DNA from 3 places in the Bradyrhizobium sp. UFLA05-109 genome. Region 1 is predicted to be linked to each of the others. Evidence: riboswitches for the same ligand, from Rfam matches in the RefSeq annotation. Region 1 holds a riboswitch; each other region holds the start of a gene.
What was found. A riboswitch is a leader RNA that binds a small molecule or an ion and turns the genes downstream of it on or off. The one in region 1 is predicted to bind cobalamin.

Region 1 (5,871 bases):
CTGGGCGTCGTAGGCGACCTGTTCCATCTCGACGATTTCACGGTCTTCGTCGAAGACGCGATCCGTGAATTTGCAAAGGAACGGCCAGACGATCTCGAGCAAGCCTGGAATTCTCGGCCGCAACACCGATAGCACGATGAAAGTCCTGTTCTTGCGCTGACCGGCATCAACCGGCGTATAGCCGAGCCAGACGTGCAGGACAGGCTTCTCGCCAGACGTCCAGAGGCGCAAGGACTGGTGCGGGTATTCGGTCCGGATCGTCATGAGATCGCGCGGTGCCGCCGATGCGGAGCGCAGGTGGCCCACGATCATGCTCTCGCCGATCGGTGCCCGTTCGCCGGGGCGACGGAAGCTGTAGTCCAGCTCCATCCAGCCCTCGCCGGATCGCTTGCCGAGATAACGCGGGCCGACCTTGCCTGTCGTTCGCCGGTGCAGGAACTGATGGTTCATGTCCATCAGGTTCTCGTGCATGAACGTGTAGTGGCAGTTGACGATCTGGCCGAAGCGGCGCGTCTTGTAGCTGAGATCGGCCGCAGCGCCCAAAGTTGCGGGCGGTGGCTCGGCCGGAAGCCGTCCGGGCCAGACCAGCACGATACCGTCCCGCTCGCAGCAGGGATAGGCGCGTACGCCGTTCGGGAGTTTCTCCTTGCCGAGATAGGGGACATCGACGCAGCGGCCGGACGCGTCGTAGCTCCAGCCATGATAACAGCAGTGCAGGTGACAATCCTTCACCACGCCTTTCGACAAAGGGACCTGCCGATGGGCGCAGCGGTCTTCCAGTGCGAACAGATCGCCGGTTTCCGTGCGAACGATGACGATGGGTTCGCCGGCAAAGCAGGAAGCGAAGGCGCACCCGCGTTTCACTTCGTCCGACCAGGTCGCGGGATACCAATGATCGGGGTGCGAACCGACCTTTCGCAAATCGGCCGGCACCGGAGTTGCGTCGATGCCGGCCGTGTTCGTTACCGGATTCACGAAGCGGACGCCCCCGATGTACCGAGGTGGATGTTGAGGATCTCCTCGGGTGTCTCCCGGACCTCGACTGTCTGAGCCCCGCTGCCGACGAACTCCAGGACGGTCTTGTCGCCGTCGCGCCACATCCCGCCGACCAGCGAGAAATTGACGTGATAGGGCTTGCCGCTGTCAAAGCGGGTGCATTTGATCCAGAAGCGCATCGGCAGTCTCCGTGCAGAATCGGGGGGCTATTGCTACGCCAGAATCAGGACGCCTTGCGCAGTTCGCGCGCGGCGGCGACCATGTTGACGAGCGCGGGGCGGACTTCCTCCCATTTGCGGGTCTTCAGGCCGCAATCCGGATTGATCCAGAGTTGCGAGTCCGAGAGCCGCTTCCGGGCCATCGTGATGAGATCCCTCATCTCGCTGGTCTCGGGGACGCGCGGCGAGTGGATGTCATAGACGCCAGGACCGATGTCGTTCGGATACTTGAAGCCGGTGAACGCATCGAGCAACTCCATCTTCGAACGCGATGTCTCGATCGAGATGACGTCGGCGTCCATCGCTGCAATCGCGTCGATGATGGCGTTGAACTCCGAATAGCACATGTGGGTGTGGATCTGCGTAGCATCGGCAACGCCGGTCGAACAGATGCGGAAGCTTTCCACGGCCCAGTCGAGATAAGTCTTCCACTCGGAGTGACGCAGTGGCAGACCCTCGCGCAGAGCGGCTTCGTCGATCTGAATCATGGTCGCCCCGGCCTTTTCGAGGTCGGTGACCTCGTCGCGGATCGCGAGCCCGATCTGGCGGCAGGCTTCGCTGCGCGGAATGTCATCCCGGACGAATGACCAGTTCAGGATCGTCACCGGCCCGGTGAGCATCGCCTTCATCGGCTTCTTGGTCAGCGATTGGGCGTAGCGCCACCATTCAACCGTCATCGGCTTTGGGCGCGAGACGTCGCCAAACAGGATCGGCGGACGAACGTAGCGCGAGCCATAGGACTGCACCCAGGCATATTGGGTGAACACGAAGCCAGACAGCTGCTCGCCGAAATACTGCACCATGTCGTTGCGCTCGAACTCGCCATGGACCAGCACGTCGAGCCCGATCTCCTCTTGCCACCGTACGGTACGGGCCGTCTCCTCCTTGAGGAACTGCTCATACTGCGCGTCGGTCAGCTTGCCCTTGGCATGGGCCGCGCGGGCGTTGCGAACGTCGGTGGTTTGCGGGAACGAGCCGATCGTCGTCGTCGGGAAGGCTGGCAGGTCGAAACGCTTGCGCTGGATTTCCGCGCGATGTGCGAAGACGCTGGTGCGACGGCGCATGGCATCGTCGATCGCGGCCATACGCTTGGCAACCGCAGCATCATGGATTTTCGGGGAGGTCTGGCGGGCCTTCGCGGCCTTGTCTGAGACGGTGAGGGCGTCTGCCACGCTCGCGTCGCCCGCCAGTGCCCTCGCCAGCGTGGAGAGCTCGGCGATCTTCTGCACGGAGAAGGCCAGCCAGCTCTTCACGTCCGGATCGAGACCGGTCTCGAGTTCGAGATCGATCGGCGTATGCAGCAGTGAGCATGAGGGCGCGATCTGCACGCGATCATTGCCGAGCTTGCCGATGGCAGGCTTGTACCGCTCGACCAGTGCTGACAGGTTGGAGCGCCAGACGTTGCGGCCGTCGATGACGCCGAGCGAAATCACGAGATCGGCGCGGGCAGCGGATTCTATCTGGCTCAGCTGCTGTGGAGCGCGGACGAGATCGACGTGCAGGCCGGCGACCGGGAGCGACAGGGCGGTCGCGAGGTTGTCGCCGATCGCGCCGAAATAGGTGGCGAGCATGATCTTGATGCCGGGCACGTCCTTGGCGAAGCGCGCATAGGCGCGCTGAAGCGCGTTCCGCTCGGTGCCACTGAGGTCGAGCACCAGGCAGGGTTCATCGATCTGGACCCATTCGGCGCCACGCTTCGCCAACTCCTGGAGAACCTCGACATAGACTGGCAGCAGGCCATCGAGCAGCGAGACCGGATCGAAGGCTGCATCGTGGCTCTTGCCGAGCTTCAGGAAGGTGACCGGGCCAACCAATACCGGGCGCGTCTGATAGCCGAGCGACTTTGCCTCGTCATATTCCTCGATCGCCTTACGCGAGGAGAGCTTGAAAGTCTGACCCTTGTGAAACTCCGGAACCATGTAGTGATAGTTGGTGTCAAACCACTTGGTCATTTCCTGTGCTGTCGCGCCATGGCCATGATGGGCGTGACCGCAACTCGCGTCGTGTGTGTCGCCCTGTGATCCGCGTGCCATCGCGAAATAGGTCTTGAGCGAGACCAGGCCGCCCTTCCAGTCGTAGGCATCGGGGATTGCCCCGACCATGACGCTGGTGTCGAGCACCTGGTCGTAGAGCGAGAAATCGTTCGAGGGGATGATGGTTGCGCCGAGCGATTTCTGGCGTGCCCAATTGGCAGCGCGCAGGCCGGCTGCGGTTTCGAGAAGCTGTTGCTCGCTGATCTTGCCGGCCCAGAAGCCTTCGAGCGCGAGCTTGAGTTCGCGGCGTGGCCCGATGCGGGGCGTGCCGAGTGTTGCGACTGGAAGTGAAAGAGAAGTCATAGCTTTAACCCCATTGTGGTGGGGGCAAAAGGCCATGGCGGACGCTGGCAGGAGTGCCGCGATTGCGGCAGCTGCTTGGCGTACCACCGGGACACCCCGCCCGTGGACGATTATGCTGTCGGGGCAGGTCTCCTGGCTCGCGGGTCGTCGCCTGCATCCGGGCCTTCCCGAGGCTTTCGCCTCAGTGACACGATTGGATACGGGCTCGCCGCTTACAGTTGCGGGGGCAGCGCCGGCATTGCATCAGTCCAAATAGACTGAAAGCGCACCGGCTTCCCTCTTAGCTCCGGGTCAAGCGGGACCCGGAGAACCTCGACAGCTTCGATTATCTGCAAGAGAGGGGGCGCGTCAACCTCTCTCCGCTCACGTACACTGTGGCATGCCGGACGGAACGATCGTGCAAGCCCTTTTTAGGTAAGCCCTGTAATGACCGGAAAGCCCGGCCTCGCGAGGCCGGGCTTTTTGCATGCCTTGACCTTCGTCGGGATGGAAATCGGTACCGGGTTGTTCCATGCTCGCCGCAAACGCCTCGTCAAGAAGGCGCGCGCAGTCACCACCATCAGGGTAGGAAATCATGAAAAGAAGAGACTTCATCAAAGTCACCGGACTTGGCGCCGCAGGCGCCGCCACTCTCGCTGCTCCCGCTATCGCGCAATCGATGCCGGAGATCAAATGGCGCATGCCGACGAGTTGGCCGAAATCGCTCGATACGCTCTATGGCGGCGCCGAGATGATGTGCAAGATGGTCGCGGAGGCGACCGACAACAAATTCCAGATCCAGATCTTCGCCGCCGGCGAGATCGTGCCGGGCCTGCAAGTGCTCGACGCCGTGCAGAACGCGACCTGCGAGATCGGCCACACCGCGTCCTACTATTACTTCGGCAAGGACCCGACCTTCACCTTCGGCTCGTCGGTGCCGTTCGGCCCCAACATGCGCATCAACCAGGCCTGGTACATGCTGGGCGGCGGCCGTGAAGTGCTCAACGAGTTCTACAAGAGCTACAACGTGATCTCGCTGCTTGCGGGCAATACCGGCTGCCAGATGGGCGGCTGGTTCAGGAGAGAGGTCAACACGCTCGGCGACCTCGAGGGCATGAAATTCCGCATCGGCGGTTTTGCCGGCCGCGTGCTCCAGAAGCTCGGCGTGGTGCCGCAGCAGCTTGCCGGCGGCGATATCTATCCGGCGCTGGAGAAGGGGACCATCGACGCCGCCGAATGGGTCGGTCCCTACGACGACGAGAAGCTCGGCATCTACAAGATCGCGCCGCACTACTACTATCCGGGCTGGTGGGAAGGCGGTCCGATGCTGCTCGCCTTCGTCAACCTCGACAAATGGAATGCGCTGCCGAAGTACTATCAGAGCGTTCTGGAGCAGGCCGGCCACTACGCCAACAACTACATGATGTCGCGCTACGACCAGGCCAATCCGATGGCGCTGCGCAAGCTGCTTGCGAACGGCGCCAAGCTGCACGCCTTCCCGCCGCCGATCATGGACGCCTGCTTCAAGGCGGCGAAGGAGCTGCATGCCGAGGTCAGCGCGACCAATCCCAATTTCAAGAAGGTGTACGAGTCCCTGACCAAGTTCTCGAACGACGGCTACGCCTGGTTCCAGGTCGCCGAAGTCGGCTACGACATCTTCATGGCGCGTCGCTCGCAAGGCTGATCACGCCCACGGTTGCGGCTCGATCATTCGTCAAGCAGCGAAAACCGGTCTCGCAAGGCGAGGCCGGGTTTTTGCATTGGGAGGGCACTGCCTGACGCCCGTCGCGGCGCGGCTCCAATCGTCAGAACTGTAGGATGGTCGAGCGAAGCGAAACCCATCATCAGGCATTGACGCGATATGCGATTCAGCACGATGATGGACTGGTCAGGGCCTTTCCTGCGGTAATGTCTTCAGCGCGTATCGTCGGCAGACATGTCGAACTCTCTGTGTGCTTAGCGGCTTATTGCCAAGGGCAGCGCGTCGATGAAACGTTGGATTCCGAGGATCGCCAAGGCCGGCTTGCTTGCAGTGACCATCCTGGTGGTTCTGGCAGGTTCGGGACTTGGATTTCGCGCTTATCGCCAGAACATCAGCGCACGTGTCCTCGCGATTCAATCTCCAAACGGAATCCAGGAGGGAATGTACGTCAAGATCGGCGGCATCGATCAATGGATTCAGATACGCGGCGAAGATCGCGGCAACCCTGTTATCCTCTTTGTTCACGGTGGCCCAGGTGCATCGACCATTCCGATCTCGTCGAGCTGGCAGCCGTGGGAAAAATATTTCACGGTCGTTCAATGGGACCAGCGTGGCGCCGGACGTACCTTACGAATGACCG
Region 2 (5,871 bases), on a different contig from region 1:
ATGTTGATGAGCGCCGGACGGACTTCCTCCCATTTGCGGGTCTTCAGGCCGCAATCAGGATTGATCCAGAGCTGCGAGTCCGACAGGCGTTGGCGGGCCAAGGCGATGAGATCTCCCATCTCAGTGGCTTCGGGAACGCGCGGCGAGTGGATGTCATAGACGCCGGGGCCGATGTCGTTCGGGTATTTGAAGGCCGTGAACGCATCGAGCAGCTCCATTTTTGAACGCGACGCCTCGATCGAGATGACATCTGCGTCCATCGCGGCAATTGCATCGATGATGGCGTTGAACTCCGAATAGCACATGTGGGTGTGAATCTGTGTCGCATCGGCGACGCCAGAGGAGCAGATGTGGAAGCATTTTACTGCCCAGTCGAGATAGGTCTTCCAATCCGATCGGCGCAGCGGCAAGCCCTCGCGTAGTGCCGCCTCGTCAATCTGGATCATGCTTGCGCCGGCCTTTTCGAGGTCGCCGACCTCGTCACGGATCGCAAGCGCAATCTGGCGGCAGGTCTCGCTGCGCGGTAGGTCATCGCGGACGAAAGACCAATTCAGGATCGCCACCGGTCCGGTGAGCATTGCCTTCATCGGTTTCTTGGTCAGTGATTGCGCGTAGCTCCACCATTTGACAGTCATCGGCTTCGGTCGCGAGACATCGCCGAACAGAACTGGCGGACGAACGTAGCGCGAGCCGTAGGACTGCACCCAGCCGTGTTGAGTGAACACGAAGCCGGAGAGCTGCTCGCCGAAATACTGCACCATGTCGTTGCGCTCGAACTCGCCGTGCACGAGCACGTCGAGACCGATGTCTTCCTGCCACCGTACCGTGCGGGCCGTCTCCTCCTCGAGGAATTGCTCGTATTGCGCGTCGGTCAGTGTGCCCTTGGCACGAGCAGCGCGCGCGTTGCGAACGTCTGCGGTTTGCGGGAACGAGCCGATCGTCGTCGTTGGAAAGGGCGGCAGACCAAAGCGCTTGCGCTGGACATCGGCGCGGCCGGCAAAGGCGCTGGTGCGGCGGCGCATGGCCTCGTCGATCGCCTCCATTCGCCGTGCAACGATCGCGTCGTGGATTTTCGGGGAGGTCTCGCGCGAGGTCGCCGCAAGATCGGATGCGGTCAGCGCGGCTGCGACGCTCGTGTCGCCTGCGAGCGCCTTCGCGAGGACTGCAAGCTCGCTGATCTTCTGTACCGAGAAGGCAAGCCAGCTCTTTACGTCCGGATCGAGAGCGGTCTCGAGCTCAAGATCGATTGGGACATGCAATAGCGAGCAGGAGGGCGCTAGCTGCACGCGATGCTTGCCGAACTTTGCAAGGCCGGGCTTGAGCCGCTCGATGAGTGCCGACAGGTCGGAACGCCACACGTTGCGGCCATCGATCAGGCCGAGCGAGACCACGAGGTCCGCGCGGGCACCGCATTCAATCTGGCTCAATTGTTGGGGCGCTCGGATAAGATCGACGTGCAGTCCAGCCACAGGCAACCCTAGAGCGGTCGTCAGATTATCGCCGATCGCCCCGAAATAGGTGGCAAGCATGATCTTGATGCCAGGTACCTCCTTGGCGAGACACCCGTACGCCCGCTGAAGCGCATTCCGCGTGGTCTCGTTGAGATCAAGCACCAGGCACGGCTCGTCAAGCTGGACCCAATCGGCTCCACGTTTTGCCAGTTCCTTGAGGACCTCGACATAGACTGGCACGAGATCATCGAGCAGCGAAATCGGATCAAACGCCAGATCAGCGCTCTTGCCGAGCTTCAGGAAAGTGACCGGTCCTATCAGAACTGGACGCGTTTGATAGCCAAGGGCTTTTGCCTCCTCATACTCTTCGATCGGTTTTCGTGAGGAGAGCTTGAAGGTCTGATCTTTATGGAATTCTGGCACCATGTAATGGTAGTTGGTATCGAACCACTTGGTCATCTCCTGCGCGGCGGCCCCGCCAGCGTCATGGGTGTGACTGCCACTTGCTTCATGCTCCCCGCCTTGAGAGCCGCGCGCCATGGCGAAATACGTCGTCAGTGAGACGGGACCTCCCTCCCAGCCATATGCTTCGGGAATGGCTCCTACCATGGCGCTCGTATCGAGAACGTGATCATAGAGTGAAAAGTCATTCGACGGGATAACGCTGACGCCAAGCGAGTGCTGACGCGCCCAGTTGGCGACACGAAGACCGGCCGCAGCTTCAAGAAGCTGCCGGCTGCTGATCTTGCCGGCCCAGTAGCCTTCCAGTGCCAACTTGAGTTCGCGGCGTGGACCGATACGTGGCATGCCGAGAGTTGCGAGAGGAAGTGAGAGAATAGACATAGCTTTAACCCCATCATGGTGGGGGCAAAGGCCATGGCGGACGCGGGCAGGAGGGCCGCGAAAGCGCCTGCTGCTTGGCGTACCACCGGACACCCCGCCCGTGGACGATTATGTTGTCAGGGCAGGTCTCCTGGCTCGCGGGTCATCGCCTGCATCCGGCCTTCCCGAAGCATCTGCTTCAGTGACACGTATGGATGCAAACTCGCCGCTTACAGTTGCGGGGGCAGCGCCGGCATTACCTCAATCCTGAGTGGATCGTGAGCGCACCGGCTTCCCTCTTAGCTCCAGATCGAGCGAGACCTGGAGAACCTCGACGCCTCCGATTTATCTGCAAGCGAGGCGGTACGTCAACCTCGGAGGAGGACCACCTTTTCTGCCGGGTATAACGGCCTCTCATGCCCTGCAACACCATGAGTTTCTTGTTCGATCGGCACTGGGCGGCAACGTTCTGCAGCGATCGTCCTGCGGAGCGTAAAGCTTTGTGCTCCGGTCAACTACCAATATTAGCAATTGATCGACCTGGCAGATCAGTCAATCATGGATGAATGACCGTCACGTCGGCCACACCTCACCTGTCGCAGACCCCGTAAAGAGAGAGCAAGAGGGTGGCTCGATGCCGTCACGCGGAGTTTGACGGATCTCACTATCCAGCGATTTGGCGTTCAAGAGCTCCTAACACAGCTGAACAGCTGGTCTGGCGAACAAAAACTGCGAATTTGGAGAGTGCCGCTATGAATGCAACGGACTTGTCGGACAATGTCATTCCCCGCGCCGACATCGTCAAACGCGGAGCGCGCATCGGAGCAGAAATCCGAAACATCAAGCTGTCGGGCGATTTGCCGGACCAAACGATCGCCGCAATTAACGAGCTTCTGCTCGAGAACAAGGTGATCTTCTTTCGCGACCAGGGTCATCTCGACGACGCCGAGCAGGAGCGCTTTGCTCTTCGTTTCGGAAGTCCGGCATGTCATCCGACGCTCGGTGCCATTAAGGGGACGGCGTCGATCATCGAGCTTGATTCGGTCCGCGCCGGCAGCAGGGCCGACCTGTGGCACACCGACGGCACCTTCGTCGATGGCTACCCTAAAATCGCGGTGCTGCGAGGCGTTGTGATGCCACCATTCGGTGGGGATACAGTCTGGTCAAACACCGTCACCGCCTACCTCGACCTGGCGCCGCCGCTGCAACGGCTTGCGGACAAGCTCTGGGCCGTTCACAGCAATGCCTTCGACTACGCAATACTGCCCCGCGCCAGTGAGCTCGACAAGAAACACTTGGACGAAGTCTTCACCAAAACGATTTATCAGACGGAGCATCCAGTCGTGCGCGTCCACCCCGAGACCGGCGAACGCACGCTGCTGCTCGGCGCCCTCGTGCAACGTTTTGTTGGCATCCCGAAATACGATGGCCAGAAGCTGTTTGACCTGTTTCAGTCTCATATCACTGCGCTCGAAAACACCGTGCGCTGGAGCTGGAAGGAAGGCGATGTAGCGATGTGGGACAATCGCGCCACACAACACTACGCGGTGAACGATTACGGCGATCAGCATCGGGTCGTTCGTCGCGCCACCGTCGCGGGCGAGGTACCTGTCAGCATCGATGGTCAGAGCAGCGTAACGCGCATCAAGGCAGCAAAAGAGCCGGCCGCGAAGGTCGCCTAGCCATTCACGGACTTGACCGCGTCCCGGCCGACGCAGACACTGCCTTTGTCACCCATTCCTATCATTCGGCAGCTCGGTCCGCCATCGCATTCATCGATGTCGTCGAAGTCCATCGTGCCTGCTCTCTAACTTAAAAGTGGCAGGGATTCCCGGAGAGGCCGCCTCGGGTTGATGGAGCTGCGTAGAACTGCGAACGAATGAACCGCAAGAGGCGGAACGTGGGTTTGGTTGTGTCAGCACAAGGGCGCGCTTCTTTCGAAAGAATGGCCTCACTCTGGTTTCCCCATCCACTTCTGTTTCTCTGGTCTCTCGATCGGCTTTCTCAACGCATTGGCCTCGACACTTGCCGAGGCCCGGCCGTGCCTTCTTAACCAGAGTCAGCACGTTTCGTTCATCTTGGGCGAGTTCGAATGCCGTCCAATCCAGCGCTATTCAGTAGATTGAAGGTGTGTCGTCTATCGACGAATCTGTTGCGCGTCAGCAGAACCGGCTTGTCTCTCTGAAAGGGGTCCGAGCTAGTCGACCCAATGTCTTTGCGAAGCACGCCATCAGCGCAGCGGACGATCCGACGACTTCGTGGCGACGACGCCAAGAGCGCGCTTTGCGGGTCTCAGGGTCTCTAAACGAGCCAACATCCCGAAATGGCGTTTACTCCACCTCTCGTCGCGGAATGCCCCGGAGAGGCGAGTTATCCAATTGATCGCCATTCGTTGGAAATTGAGCGCGCGAATCGATAAGCAGCGCCTTGCACCCGGTCACCTACCAACCCTGGCAATTGATGCAGCTGTCGGGCACATGGCAATCGTGCGTCTACGAAAGTGGTGCCTCTCACGTTAGGAAGTCGGGATGCAATATGGACCTGGCCGCAGCAACGGGCCTGATGAATCTGCTGTCTCGTCATCTGCAGCTATGGGGTCTACTCCGACTGCGATCTCGCTCGTTTCGTGGAAGCGGATAGCAAACTGTCTTATGCGCTCGTCGAGCGCGCAGGCGCCAAAGGTGTCGGGGCTTCGGGTTCGTCAGTTGCTTTGTCTCGCGGCTCACGCGCTGAAGACGACGCTTCATGAAGCTAACGCGCAGCGATGGATTGCTGTTGCACTGTCCCTGGCGCTGAGTCCCGTTGGGGGAGCGGTGTCGGCACAAGCTGCCAACGAGCCTGGCACCCAAAACGACCGTTCGAGTAAGATTGCTCCGAGGAGAATTCAAAAGAAAGACCTTGCGGCTATCAAATCTCGAAGCGACCGGGCCCAACGAGCCGGGCGTATCACCAGTAGCGCGGCGCTCGCTCAAAATGCGAATTCACTTCCGGCAAAATCCGACGGTGCAGCTCTTCTTGCGAAGACTAGAACTCAGAAGAAGATTGACCCGTACGCAAAGTTCGCGAACCTCCGCGAAAAAGGTATGTGGCTCAATATTCCCGGCCCGGCCGATACGATAGATCAGGATTACGGCGGCGTTAGATCTGCGCTGGCAGAGGTCGGGATCGGCTATGTCGGCGGCACAGTCAATACCTTCGTGGTCAATCAACTGCCGAATGCAGCCAGAAGCACCATCCGCGATCAGCTATATATCGGTCAGAATCCGACATTTCACACCCTGAACTTCATGATCGTGACTTACGATCTCAGCCGCTTTGGGATTCCCGATGGTCAGATCATCGTAGGAGCCCAGCAGCAATATTGGACATGGAAGCCGGGTGGGCCAGATAGAGTCGGGATCAATACGATAGCTTACTATCAGACGGCTTTTGACGGGAAGCTCGAACTCAAAATCGGTTATCTCAGAAATATAAATGAGTTCGTCGGCACGGTGGTCGGAGGAAACGCAGCAGTCAATGTGTTTGGAGCATCATCGAATATCTTGTACCAAGCAGGCATGAGCAACAATGCGGCGCCGACACCAGCTCTCAATCTGAA
Region 3 (5,871 bases), on a different contig from region 1:
TGGTTGCGGCGATCCGGAGCAGCTCACGCTGGCCGCGATCCGCGCCATCAACGCGGCCGACCTTGTCCTGATCCCGCGCAAGGGGACGCAGAAGTCCGATCTCGCCGAACTGCGGCGGACGATTTGCGCTGATGTGCTCACCAGCAAAGAGACGCGTCTCGCAGAGTTCGATCTGCCGGAGCGTGATGTCGGCGATGCCGACTACCGCAAGGGGGTCGACGACTGGCACAACGCGGTCGCGGCGACATGGTCGCAGGCGATCGCGGGACATCTCGGACATGATGGCCGCGTTGCGTTGCTGATCTGGGGCGATCCGTCGCTCTATGATTCCTCCTTGCGGATCGCGCGACGGCTCGACCCTTTGCCGGCGATCGAAGTCGTCCCCGGCATCACCTCGATCCAGGCGCTGTGCGCGGCGCACGCGCTGCCGCTGAACGATATCGGCGAGCCTTTCCTGGTGACGACAGGGCGGCGCCTGCGCGAAGGCGGCTGGCCTGACGGTACCGACACCGTGGTCGTGATGCTCGATGGTGGCACGGCGTTTCAGTCACTCGATCCGGAAGGCCTGCAGATATGGTGGGGCGCCTATCTCGGAATGCCCGATCAGGTCGTCATGTCGGGTGCATTGGCCGAGATAGGCGCGCGCATCGTCGCGGTACGCCAAGAGGCGCGCGAACGGCACGGCTGGATCATGGACAGCTACATTCTCAAACGCAGAGCGTGACGCGATCGCGGTCGCGTGAACGGAGGCAACGACATGCTCCCCGATTGGGTCTACGAGAAATGCCCGGGCATCTCTACCGCGCACCGCGAGGCGGCGATCGCGCGGCAGGCGCAACTGACCAAGCCGGCCGGTGCACTCGGCCGGCTCGAGCAGGTCGCAATCGACCTTGCGGGCCTGCAGGAGACGGATCAGCCGCGCGCCGCGCGCGCGCCAATCATCGTCTTTGCTGGCGATCACGGCATCGTCGCCCAGGGCGTCTCCGCCTATCCGCAGGAAGTCACGATCGCGATGATGTCGAACTTCGCCGCTGGCGGTGCGGCGATCTCGGTGCTGGCGCGTGAACTGGGCTCAAGTCTTGAGGTCGTGGACGCGGGCACGCTGGCGCCATCGCCAGTGCCGGGCATCATCACCGACAAGCCGCGCTGTGGCACCCGCGACTTCAGTGCGGAAGCTGCGATCGAGCCAGTGGAGCTGGTCTTTGCGTTCGAATGCGGGCAGCGCGCGGTGGTGCGCGCGGCGGAAGGACAACCCGACCTTCTGATCCTCGGCGAAATGGGCATTGGCAACACCACGGCTTCGGCAGCGATCGCGGCGAGCCTGCTTGGCGTGGGTGCCGATGAAATCGCAGGCAGCGGCACCGGCGTTGATGCCGCGGGCCGGGCTCGCAAGGCGCGCGTAATCGACACTGCACTTGCGCGGCATGGCTTGACGAAGGCAGGTGCATCTGCGGAGGAGGTCCTCCGTACGGTCGGCGGCCTCGAAATCGCGGCGATCTGCGGCGCGATCATCGCGGCAGCGCAGCGGCGTATTCCGATCTTGATCGACGGATTCATCGTGTCGGTTGCCGCGCTGGCAGCCGCGCGCCTCAATCCGTCATGCCAGCCGTTCCTGCTGCCGTCGCACCAGTCGGCGGAGCAGGGGCATCGCCTGGTACTTCGTGCGCTCAACGTTCAGCCGCTGGTCAGCCTCGATCTCCGGCTCGGCGAGGGATCGGGCGCGGCGATCGCACTGCCGCTGGTGCGGCTCGCCTGCGCCCTGCACAATGGCATGGCGACGTTCGCGCAGGCCAACGTTCCGGATCGTCCTGCATAGGGCATGATCCGGAAAAGTGCGTAGCGGTTTTCCCTCGCGACAAACGCGGAACGCGTTTGCGCGGAGATCATGCTCAAACAACAACCTAAAGCGCGATGACGATTCCTCCCAATCTCATCGCGCTTTACGGCTTCAAGCGATAGTTTGATTGACGGAGACGACTCGCCAGCCGTTCGACAGGCGGTCGATGCGAGTGAGCGAGAGCGGATCGATCCCAAACCGCAGGGATGCCTGCGGTGCGAGATCGAGGGCGATGCACAGCGCAGCGCGGACGGTGCCGGAATGGACGACCAGAATCGCTGATCCTCTTTCGATACGGTGAAGTCCTTCGCGGGTTCTGGCGATCTGGTCTTCGAAGCTTTCACCGCCCGGAGGCCTTGAGCCGGCCGGATCGGCCCAGAATTTTGGATAGGCGTCGCCGCCCGCGGCGGCGAGATCATCATGACGTCGCCCGGTCCATTCGCCAAAATCCTGCTCGCTGAATTCGGACATGAGGATCGGATCGAGCGCGAGGGCGTGCGCCGTGTCGACGGTCCGTCGGGCCGGGCTCGCGTAGCTCGCGGCCCCCTGCGGCAGACACCGTCGTAGCGCGTCGAGGCGGCCCGGGTCGCTGAGATCGGCCGGCGCATCCATGGCGTGGATCGTCCCCGCGACGCCGTCGACGACCGCATGCCGGACCAACCAGAGGAAGGTGTCCCCTTCCATTCAGCATCTCCAAAGACGTTTGCACCGTTACGGCGAGAACGCCGCAGCCTGCACATTGACTCTCTCTCGCTCTTAATCATAGATGCGCGCGACGGTTTCCCCATCCGGGGATGAAAAGGGAATGCGGTGCGGGGATTTCCCCAAAGCCGCAGCTGCCCCCGCAACTGTAAGCGGAGAATCCTTCGTCACAAGCCACTGGGCTCTCGGTCCCGGGAAGGCGGCGAAGAGGTCACGACCCGCGAGCCAGGAGACCTGCCGTCAGCCGTGGTCACACGCGAAGATGTCGGTCGGGGAGTACAGACATTTGGCTTAGCCGGGGGCGAGAAACGCCCTGAAGGTTGAGACTTGGTTCGCTGTGACGTGCCACTGACGTCATACCGAGGTTTCTCGAACTGTGTCTCCTACCCGTATTGTACGACCGCGCGCCTTCCTGCTCGCCTCCGCCGCCCTCACATCGTTTGCTGCCGTCGATATGCCTGCTGCGCTGGCGCAGCAGGCCCGCGAACCCCTGCCGCCGGTCGAGGTGTCGCCCGCACAATCCCGCAAGCAGGTCAAGCCGGCCGGCCGGGAGGCGCAGAGCGCACGGCGCGCGGCCGCGCGCAGGTCGGCGACCGCATCGACAGCTCCCAAGCCCGTCGTGCCGGCTGCAGCCGCGCAGACACCGCTCAACACCAATGCCGTGGCCGAAAGCGCCTCGCGCCTCGGCCTGACCGTACGCGAGACGCCCGCGACCGTCGAGGTGATCTCGGCCGAGACCATGCGGGAGCAGGGCTATCGCACCGTGTCCGAGGTCGCGCAGGGCGCCGTCGGCGTCACCTCAGGCGACAATCCGGCAGAGCCCTCGGCCTTCTCGATGCGCGGCTTCACCAACAGCCAGATCAATATCCTCTACAACGGCATCAAGATCGGCCCGCAGAACATGACCTCGCGGATCGCGGACACTGCCAATCTCGAAGCCGTGGAATTTCTGAAGGGGCCGGCCTCGCTGATGTCGGGCGAGGGCGCCAGCGGCGGCGCGATCAATTTCGTGACCAAGCAGCCGCACACCGGACCGGTCCAGAATGAGGCGGACTTTTCATATGACTCGCTGAACTCGTTCCGCACGCATTATGGCTCGGGCGGTAGCACCAATGTCCAGGGATTGGACTACCGCTTCGACATCAGCCGTTCCTCGCTCAACGGCTTTGCCGACGACACCAATACCAAGACGCTCGACGTCTCCGGCCAGCTCAACTATCGCATCTCGGACAGTCTCAAAGTCTGGGGCGCAATCGAGTACCGGGAAGATCGCGGCAAGGCCTATTGGGGTGCGCCGCTGGTGCCGGTGGCCTATAGCGGCTCGCATGCGACGTCGGGTATCGTCTCCGGCAATTATGTCTCCAACTTCAACGGCACGAATCTCGGTGCGGTCACGATCGATGATCGCACCTTCAACACCAACTATAACGTTCTCGATAATCGCAACGTCGCGCAGGAGGTGTGGCTGCGTGGCGGTTTCGAGCTGAAGCTGGCGCCCGACCTGACCTTGAAGAGTCAGGCCTATGCCTATGGCGCCGAGCGCAGCTGGTTCAACAATGAAGTCGAGGCGTTCAATTCCACGACGAATTTGGTGGACCGGGAGCGCTTCTATGTCGCACACAGCCAGCGCCTCGTCGGCAACATCACCGACCTGACCTGGGATGCGAATATCGCAGGCTTTGACAACCGCCTCGTCACGACTCTGTCGTCAAGCTATCTCGATTTTGTCAGGCCGGGTGCAGCCAACTTCCCCGATGATACCGTCACGCTGGTGGATCCCGCGCGTGGTTATTATGGCCTGCTCACGACGCAGCAACAGACGGCGCGGATCGACAACGAGGCGCTGTCGTTCGAGGACCGGCTGAAGATCACGCGAAGCTTCGCGCTGATCGGCGGCCTGCGCGTAGAGCATATCGGGCTCGATCGCAATTCGACCAACGTCAGCGGTCTTGAGAAGGCGGGCTTCCCGTTCTCGAAAGACTGGGCGCCGGTGACCGGTCGCATCGGCTACACCTGGGAAGCCGTGCCCGGCCTGACCTTCTTCAGCCAGTACGCGACCGGCGCCGATGTCTCGGCCAACAACATCTTCCTGCTCGCGCCTACCCAGCCGCTCGACCTGACGACGTCGCGCACCTACGAGACCGGCGTCAAGCATCTGTTCTGGGACAACAGGGCGGAGTGGTCGTTCTCGGCCTACGACATCCTGCGCAAGAACGTCTACGCAGCCGCTGGCGGCATGCAGCTCAATATCGCCGGACAGCAGGAGTCAAAGGGTGTGGAGCTCGCCGGTGCCGTGCGCGTGACGGACGCCGTGCGGCTGTGGGGCAATATCGCCTATGTCGATGCGCGCTATGCCGACTACAATTTCGCCGGTGGCTCTTTCTCCGGCAATACGCCGCCCAACGTGCCGCGCATCGTCGCCAATGCCGGCGCATCCTATCGCTTCTTCACGCCATGGCCGGTGGAGCTCGGCGTGGTCGGACGTCACGTCGGCGATCGCTACAACACGGATGCGAACACCGTGACGCTGAACGCCTACACGGTCGCGGACGTCTACGCTTTCGTAGACATCCCGAAATCGGTATTCTCCGCCGTCGAGCAGACGCGCCTGACGTTCCGCGTGCGCAACATCACCGACAAACGCTATGCGATCTGGGGCGATCCGTTCTACCTCGATCAGGTCCTGCTGGGAGCGCCGCGCACCTATGAGATCTCCGCTGCGTTCAAGTGGTAAGGTGATGATCGTATGATGGGCGCGACGATCCTGCTGCACCGCTGGCTCGGCATTGCGTTCTGCCTGCTGTTTGCGATGTGGTTCGCAAGCGGAATCGTGATGCACTTCGTTCCGTTTCCCTCGCTCGGCGAAGCGGAACGTTTCGAAGGTCTCGCGCCACTGGCACAAGCAGGCGAGGTGATTGGTCCGTCAGACGCCGTGAGGGCGAGCGGGCTGTCCGACGCCGCGCATGTCCGGCTGATCCAGCGGAGCGACGGTCCCGTCTATGTTATCGCGACTCCGTCGCTGTCGCGGGCGATCCGCGCAACAGCTGGCACCGACGCAGCTGTGACATCACCGGACGTTGCACTTGCCATCGCGACCGGTCATGCGCGACGGCGCGGGCTCGATGTTGCCCGCGCGTCGGTCGTCGCGCTTGCCGACCATGATCAATGGAGCGTGCCGAACGGCTTCGATCGGCATCGGCCGCTGTTCCGCGTGGCACTCGACGACGCTGATGGGACGGAGCTTTACGTGTCGTCGGTCACGGGCGAGATCGTCCTGGATACGACGCGGCGCGAGCGCGGGTGGAATCTCGTTGGCAGCGTCGTGCACTGGA

Region 2: another riboswitch for cobalamin. It lies ahead of metE (5-methyltetrahydropteroyltriglutamate--homocysteine S-methyltransferase); the one in region 1 lies ahead of metE (5-methyltetrahydropteroyltriglutamate--homocysteine S-methyltransferase).
Region 3: another riboswitch for cobalamin. It lies ahead of Q3C01_RS40660 (TonB-dependent receptor); the one in region 1 lies ahead of metE (5-methyltetrahydropteroyltriglutamate--homocysteine S-methyltransferase).

Annotation. Positions count from the first base shown of each region.
Region 1 is NZ_JBBIAR010000070.1:32,529-38,399, forward strand. It holds gene Q3C01_RS36185 (Rieske 2Fe-2S domain-containing protein) at 1-975, opposite strand, end outside; gene Q3C01_RS36190 (hypothetical protein) at 972-1,175, opposite strand; gene metE (5-methyltetrahydropteroyltriglutamate--homocysteine S-methyltransferase) at 1,220-3,550, opposite strand; cobalamin riboswitch at 3,656-3,880, opposite strand; gene Q3C01_RS36200 (hypothetical protein) at 3,914-4,144, opposite strand; gene Q3C01_RS36205 (TRAP transporter substrate-binding protein) at 4,125-5,213, shown strand; gene Q3C01_RS36210 (alpha/beta fold hydrolase) at 5,517-5,871, shown strand, end outside.
Region 2 is NZ_JBBIAR010000019.1:74,934-80,804, reverse strand. It holds gene metE (5-methyltetrahydropteroyltriglutamate--homocysteine S-methyltransferase) at 1-2,294, opposite strand, end outside; cobalamin riboswitch at 2,398-2,622, opposite strand; gene Q3C01_RS16100 (TauD/TfdA dioxygenase family protein) at 3,026-3,955, shown strand; gene Q3C01_RS16095 (carbohydrate porin) at 4,925-5,871, shown strand, end outside.
Region 3 is NZ_JBBIAR010000094.1:15,975-21,845, reverse strand. It holds gene cobF (precorrin-6A synthase (deacetylating)) at 1-724, shown strand, start outside; gene cobT (nicotinate-nucleotide--dimethylbenzimidazole phosphoribosyltransferase) at 758-1,816, shown strand; gene Q3C01_RS40665 (histidine phosphatase family protein) at 1,949-2,521, opposite strand; cobalamin riboswitch at 2,597-2,795, shown strand; gene Q3C01_RS40660 (TonB-dependent receptor) at 2,916-5,273, shown strand; gene Q3C01_RS40655 (PepSY domain-containing protein) at 5,286-5,871, shown strand, end outside.